Martelella mediterranea DSM 17316: one gene and its partner. The protein of the gene in region 1 binds, or shares a complex with, the protein of each later gene. Links are inferred from orthologs where the notes say so. Each region holds a gene or a part of one and is shown on either strand. Other genes may lie near its edges. The genes, in order: uvrB and Mame_RS20150.

Region 1 (3,536 bases):
TCCGCAGGAGGCCTGAGCGGACCGCCGAGCCCGGCTGATCAGCCCCGGAAGATGAAAGCCGCGCCGACAGCGATCAGCGCGAAGCCGATCACGTGATTGATGGTGAGCGCCTCCTTCAGCCACAGGATCGAAAAGCCCGAAAACACCAGCAGCGTGATCACTTCCTGGATCGTCTTCAACTGCGCGGTCGAATAGACCGACGCACCGATCCGGTTGGCCGGAACCGCCAGGCAATATTCGAAAAACGCGATCCCCCATGCGGTGATGATCACCAGCAGCAGCGGCGCGCTTTTGAACTTCAGATGGCCGTACCAGGCAAACGTCATGAAAACATTCGAGCAGACCAGCATAAGAACCGGCCAAACGGCCGCGGGCGAAAGCGAAAATGGCATGAAATTTCTCCGGAAGCGCTGCCGGCCTGGCAGCTTCGCGCGTTCTTAGCGCAAACTGTTGCGGACGGCATCAGGAATTTGAACTGTGAAACTTGACCGAATCGCGGCGTAAGTTCTATTTTTGTTCTGCCGCGACACCCTTTTCTTTTACAGGCTTGTTCCCCATATTCGCCCCATGGCCAGATCACCCAAGAAATCCTCCGACAAACAAGGTTTCGAAGAAGCGCCCCAGGCGCCGTTCGAAGGCGAGAGCTATGAAGGCTCGATGACGGACTGGCTTGCCGGGCTGGAGAAGGAAGCCGAGGCCGAAACCGTCGACAGCCAGCGCAAGCTCGCCTCGAAAGCCGGCAAGCATCGCCGCAAGGCCGCCGAAAGCGGCGGCGCGACGGCGAGCCGCACCGCGCGCGGCGTCTCCATCGGCGGCTCCTCCGATCCCAAGACTCGCGCCGCCGCCGGCCTGAACCCGGTTGCTGGCGTCGATGTTTCTTTGGAAGAAGCCCAGAACCTCGCCAAGGGCGGCGTCACCGCGACGGTGGATGCGCTCTCAAGCCTGATCGAAAGCGGCAACCCGCTGTTCAAGGACGGCAAGATCTGGACCCCGCACCGGCCGGAACGCCCGGAGAAATCCGAGGGCGGCATCCCGATCCGCATGGTCACGGAATACAAGCCGTCCGGCGACCAGCCGACCGCGATCGCCGATCTCGTCGAGGGGCTGAAATCCGGCGACCGCAGCCAGGTGCTGCTCGGCGTCACCGGCTCGGGCAAGACCTTCACCATGGCCAAGGTGATCGAGGAGACCCAACGCCCGGCGGTGATCCTCGCGCCCAACAAGACGCTCGCCGCCCAGCTCTATTCCGAGTTCAAGAACTTCTTTCCGGACAACGCGGTCGAGTATTTCGTTTCCTATTACGATTACTACCAGCCGGAAGCCTATGTGCCCCGCTCCGACACCTATATCGAGAAGGAATCCTCGATCAACGAGCAGATCGACCGGATGCGCCACGCCGCCACCCGCGCCATTCTGGAGCGCGACGACTGCATCATCGTCGCCTCTGTGTCCTGCATCTACGGTATCGGGTCGGTCGAAACCTATACGGCGATGACCTTCCAGATGTCGGTCGGCGACACGCTCGACCAGCGGCAATTGCTGGCCGACCTCGTGGCTCAGCAATACAAGCGCCGCGACATGGATTTCCAGCGCGGCTCGTTCCGGGTGCGCGGCGACACGATCGAGATCTTCCCCGCCCACCTTGAGGACGCGGCATGGCGGATTTCGATGTTCGGCGACGAGATCGATGCGATCACCGAATTCGACCCGCTCACCGGCCAGAAGACCGGCGATCTGAAATCGGTGAAGATCTACGCCAACTCCCACTACGTCACCCCGCGCCCGACGCTGAACGCGGCCATCAAGTCGATCAAGGAAGAGTTGAAGGCGCGCCTGCAAGAGCTTGAAAAGGCTGGACGACTTCTAGAAGCACAGCGCCTCGAACAACGCACCCGCTTCGATATCGAGATGATGGAGGCCACCGGCTCCTGCCCCGGCATCGAGAACTATTCGCGCTATCTCACCGGCCGCCGGCCCGGCGAACCGCCGCCGACGCTGTTCGAATATATTCCGGACGACGCGCTGATCTTCATCGACGAGAGCCACGTCACCGTGCCGCAGATCGGCGGCATGTATCGCGGCGACTTCCGTCGCAAGGCGACGCTGGCCGAATACGGCTTCCGCCTACCCTCCTGCATGGACAACCGCCCGCTGCGTTTCGAGGAATGGGACGCGATGCGACCCGATACAATCGCGGTGTCGGCGACCCCCGGCGGCTGGGAGATGGAGCAGGCCGGCGGCGTGTTCGCCGAACAGGTCATCCGCCCGACCGGGCTGATCGATCCGCCGGTGGAAATCCGCTCCGCCAAGACCCAGGTCGACGACGTGCTCTCCGAAATCCGCGAGGTTTCGGCGAAGGGTTACCGTACGCTGGTGACGGTTCTGACCAAGCGTATGGCCGAGGACCTGACGGAATATCTGCACGAACAGGGCATAAGGGTGCGCTACATGCACTCCGATATCGACACGCTGGAGCGGATCGAGATCATCCGCGACCTGCGTCTCGGCGCATTCGACGTGCTGGTCGGCATCAACCTGCTGCGCGAGGGCCTCGACATTCCCGAATGCGGCTTCGTCGCGATCCTCGACGCCGATAAGGAAGGGTTTTTGCGCTCGGAAACCTCGCTGATCCAGACGATCGGCCGTGCCGCCCGTAACGTTGACGGCAAGGTCGTGCTTTATGCCGACCGGGTCACCGGTTCGATGCAGCGCGCCATGGACGAGACCAGCCGTCGCCGCGAAAAGCAGCTTGCCTATAATGAGGAGCACGGCATCACGCCGGAATCGGTCAAGGCCAGGATTTCCGACATTCTCGACTCGGTCTACGAGCGCGACCATGTCCGCGCCGATATCGGCACCAAGAGCGGCAAGGGGTTTGCCGCGGACGGCCATCTGGTCGGCAACAATCTGCAGGCCCATCTCGACGCGCTCGAAAAGCAGATGCGCGACGCCGCAGCCGATCTCGACTTCGAGACGGCCGCCCGCGTGCGCGACGAGATCAAGCGCCTCAAGGCCGCCGAACTCCAGGGCATGGACGACAAGCTGGAGCGGCAGGAATCGCGGCAGGCGGAAAGCGGCGGACAGAGCGGCTATTTCGCCAAGCCTTCGCTGGACGACATGGGCCCGGGCACCGATACCGCCCGCCCGCTGTTCCGCAAGAACGATCTCGATGAGATGACCGTTGGCCGCACCGAAAAGCCGCTTGGCGGCGACGCCAAGCCGGTCAAGCGCGGCAAGATCGGCACGGGCTCCTACGAAGACCCCGGCGAGCAGAAACGGCGCGGCCGCCGCACCGGAAAGACCGGCAAGCCGGGGAAGTAAGACGGGCGGCGACAATGGTTGTGCCTGCCTGCCGATGGCGATACGATAGCATTGATCAAACAAGCATATGGTTCAGAAATGACAGATTACGGAAACGTTCAGGAGCATGTGAAGTCGGCATTCAGGAATGCCAACTCCAATGCCGAGCCCTATCGCCACTGGCTGCTTTCGGACATGTTTCCGACGGATTTGCTGAAGGATATTCAGGCGCTGGA
Region 2 (3,233 bases), 1.4 Mb from region 1 along the record:
GCCGTCGTCAATTTCCCGCCGCGCCAGATCGGCCCGGTGCGCTCTGAAGTGCTGACTTTAGGCTTTGCCGATGACGCCGGCGCGGTTGTGCTTGCAGGTGTCGACAAACCCGTCGCGAACGGTTCCCGGCTGCACTGAGCGTACGCCGGAGAAGATAACAGCACTATTTGTTGACAAGTCTCTCTGTTTTACGGGCGTCATCTTTAGGCTTGACCCGAGGATCCAAGCACCTCACCCTGCGACAGGCGTCTGCGGCGTCATGAAGTCATTGAAATATAACATCAAAAATCCGCCAACGCTTCTCGCGTCTGATGTGATTAGATCCTCGGGTCAAGCCCGAGGATGACGCAGGTGGGTGGCTGAGCGACCATCAAGGAACCAAAATCCCAAGGAAACGTGGATGCCAGTGGTTAAGCCGGAGAGCAGCATGACGGAGGACCCTTCGGCAGTCCGATTACCGTCTTCCGGCGTTCAGACCGGCTTCACAAAGCCATCAAGCACGCGCTTGCGGCCCGCCTTGTCGAAATCGATGGTCAGCTTGTTGCCTTCGATCGAGGTGATGTTGCCATTGCCGAACTTCATGTGGAAGACGCGGTCGCCGATGGCGTAGGCGGAAGCCTCCTCGCCGGTGGAGCGCGCCACCAGTTCGCCCTCGATGGTGCGTCCGCGCGGGCCGCTTTCGCCGTAGCCGATCCGCTCCACCGCGTGGCCGGAGCGCGTGCCCCAATTGTCGCGGGTGGCGTCGGAGCGGTTGCCCTGCGCACGCTTCCAGCCCGGCGTGGCATAGGTGTTGGAAAACGGCTCGGCCCGGTCGAAGCGCGACTGGCCGTAGCCGCCATAGGACACCTCGGTCTCGCCGACCTCGACATGGTCTTCCGGCAGTTCATCAAGAAAGCGCGACGGCATGGTCGATTGCCAGAGCCCGTGGATTCGGCGGTTGGAGACGAACCAGATATGGCAGTGGCGCTTGGCGCGGGTGATGCCGACATAGGCAAGCCGGCGCTCTTCCTCCAGCCCCGCGCGGCCGCTCTCGTCGAGCGCGCGCTGGTGCGGAAACAGGCCTTCCTCCCAACCGGGCAGGAACACGGTCTTGAACTCCAGCCCCTTGGCCGAATGCAGTGTCATGATCGAGACGGCATCGAGGTCTTCGTTGTTTTCGGTGTCCATCACCAGCGAGACATGTTCGAGAAAGCCGCGCATGCTCTCGAAACCTTCCATGGAGCGGATCAACTCCTTCAGGTTTTCGAGCCGGCCCGGCGCTTCCGCCGACCGGTCGTTCTGCCACATCTCGGTATAGCCGCTCTCGTCGAGGATCTGCTCGGCAAGCTCGGTATGCGGCGTGGTTTCCAACAGGTCCTGCCAGCGGTCGAACTGGGTGACGACGTCGAACAGCGCCTTGCGTGGCTTCGGCTTCAGCTCATCAGTGTCGATCAGCTCGCGGGCGGCCGCCAGCATCGGAATGTTGCGCTCGCGGGCATAGTCGTGGACCTTGCGCACGCTGGCATCGCCAAGGCCGCGCTTCGGCGTGTTGATGATCCGCTCCAGCGCCAGATCGTCGGCCGGCTGGCAGGTGAGGCGGAAAAACGCCATGGCGTCGCGAATTTCGAGGCGCTCGTAAAAGCGCGGGCCGCCGATGACGCGGTAGTTGAGCCCGAGCGTGACGAAGCGATCCTCGAATTCGCGCATCTGGAACGAGGCGCGCACCAGGATCGCCATGTCGTTCAGCGCCTCGCCCTGCTTCTGGTACTGCTCGATCTCCTCGCCGATCGCGCGGGCTTCCTCCTCGGAATCCCAGGCGGCGTGAACCTGCACCTTGCTGTCGTCGGGATCGGTGCGTTCGGTGAACAGCGTTTTGCCGAGACGGCCCTCATTATGGGCGATCAGATTGCCGGCGGCCCCCAGAATATGCGCGGTCGAGCGGTAATTGCGCTCCAGCCGGATCACCTTGGCGCCCCGGAAATCCTTCTCGAAGCGGAGAATATTGTCGACCTCCGCGCCGCGCCAGCCATAGATCGACTGGTCGTCATCGCCCACGCAGCAGATGTTGATCGGACCTTCGTCGCCGGCGGGCCGCTGGGCCAGGAGCCGCAGCCACATATATTGCGCGGTGTTGGTGTCCTGATACTCGTCCACCAGAATGTAGCGGAAGCGCTTGTGGTATTCCTTCAGGATATCCGGATGCTGACGGAACAGTTCGATCGGGTGCAGCAGAAGATCGCCGAAATCGCAGGCGTTGAGCGTCTTCAGCCGGTCCTGATAGGCCTGATAGAGTTCGCGGCCGCGGCCATTGGCAAAGGCACGGGCGTCGCCCTCGGCAATCGTCTTCGGCGTCAGGCCCTTGTTCTTCCAGTTGTCGATCATGCCGGCGAACTGCCGCGCCGGCCAGCGCTTGTCGTCGAGACCCTCGGCCTGGATCAACTGCTTGAGCAGCCTGAGCACGTCGTCGGTATCGAGAATGGTGAAGTCGGAGCGCAGACCGGCAAGCTCGGCATGGCGGCGCAGAAGCTTGACGCCGATCGAGTGAAACGTGCCGAGCCAGGGCATGCCCTCGACCGCGCCGCCCACCAGCGCGCCGATCCGTTCCTTCATCTCGCGCGCGGCCTTGTTGGTGAAAGTCACGGCAAGAATCTGGCTGGGATAGGCCCTTCCGGAAGCAAGAATATGGGCGATGCGGGTGGTCAGAACCCGGGTCTTGCCGGTGCCCGCACCCGCAAGCACCAGAAGCGGCCCCTCGGTGGTTTCCACGGCGTCGCGCTGCTCGGGGTTGAGGCCGGAGAGATAATCGGGCGCATCCGGCGCGCGGCGCGCGGCCATCGCTCGTGCGGCAAGGCCGGAGCGGGCGGGCGCTGCGGGCTGCGGCGCATCGTCTTCGTCGAAAAACGGAATATTGTCGTCACCTTGATTCATGAGGCCAATCTAATGGCTTGCATGCCAAAGGTGAAGGCGGCGCGGGAAATGAGAACAAAAAAAGCACATCCCAGCCAATGCCGGCCACCGTTTATGTACCGCCAGGCGGAGGTAACATTACAATTTGGTGAGGTTTGATCTGGCGACTTGCGGAGGCGGGAACGATAACGATACTTCGGTGACAGGAATCCCGCCCCAGTTGCCAGTCCGAGGTCATGAATGCGTCTTTATCAACAGCTTGCCGTCAGTCTCGGCGTTCTGGCAGTCGGGGCCGCGGCCTGGCTCTGGTTTGCTCCCGATGGCCGCGAGCTCATGGCCTCGATGGG

Evidence for each region.
Region 2: the proteins of uvrB (region 1) and Mame_RS20150 are in contact, whole or in part, in a crystal structure (PDB 7EGT), measured with the Thermus thermophilus proteins. The link is inferred for Martelella mediterranea DSM 17316 from one-to-one orthologs. Residues at the interface, in WP_096411307.1 of Thermus thermophilus: Glu23, Leu25, Arg26, Asp27, Gly28, Glu29, Arg30, Phe31, Arg55, Glu326, Asp327, Phe328, Glu379, Ser382, Gln383, His398, Gly400, Arg401; in WP_096412145.1 of Thermus thermophilus: His654, Arg656, Phe657, Gln666, Asp668, Glu669, Lys680, Arg681, Leu682, Ser683, Lys685, Tyr686, Ala687.

What each region holds. Positions count from the first base shown.
Region 1 is NZ_CP020330.1:2,936,495-2,940,030, reverse strand. The notes cover bases 197-3,521. They hold uvrB (excinuclease ABC subunit UvrB), read left to right. Parts: upstream 197-567; coding sequence 568-3,321; downstream 3,322-3,521. Other genes in these bases: Mame_RS13695 (2OG-Fe(II) oxygenase), read left to right, coding at 3,400-3,521; Mame_RS13705 (DMT family protein), read right to left, coding at 197-392. Also shown: Mame_RS13710 (acyl-CoA thioesterase), read left to right, coding at 1-16; more of Mame_RS13705, read right to left, coding at 39-196; more of Mame_RS13695, read left to right, coding at 3,522-3,536. UniProt on the Escherichia coli protein: The UvrABC repair system catalyzes the recognition and processing of DNA lesions. A damage recognition complex composed of 2 UvrA and 2 UvrB subunits scans DNA for abnormalities.
Region 2 is NZ_CP020330.1:4,305,945-4,309,177, reverse strand. What follows is about bases 190-3,211. They hold Mame_RS20150 (ATP-dependent helicase), read right to left. Parts: upstream 2,908-3,211; coding sequence 472-2,907; downstream 190-471. Other genes in these bases: Mame_RS20145 (efflux RND transporter periplasmic adaptor subunit), read left to right, coding at 3,127-3,211. In the rest of the region: Mame_RS20155 (tRNA-binding protein), read left to right, coding at 1-138; more of Mame_RS20145, read left to right, coding at 3,212-3,233. UniProt on the Escherichia coli protein: A helicase with DNA-dependent ATPase activity. Unwinds DNA duplexes with 3'-5' polarity. Translocates on single-stranded DNA with 3'-5' polarity. Initiates unwinding more efficiently from a nicked substrate than double-stranded DNA.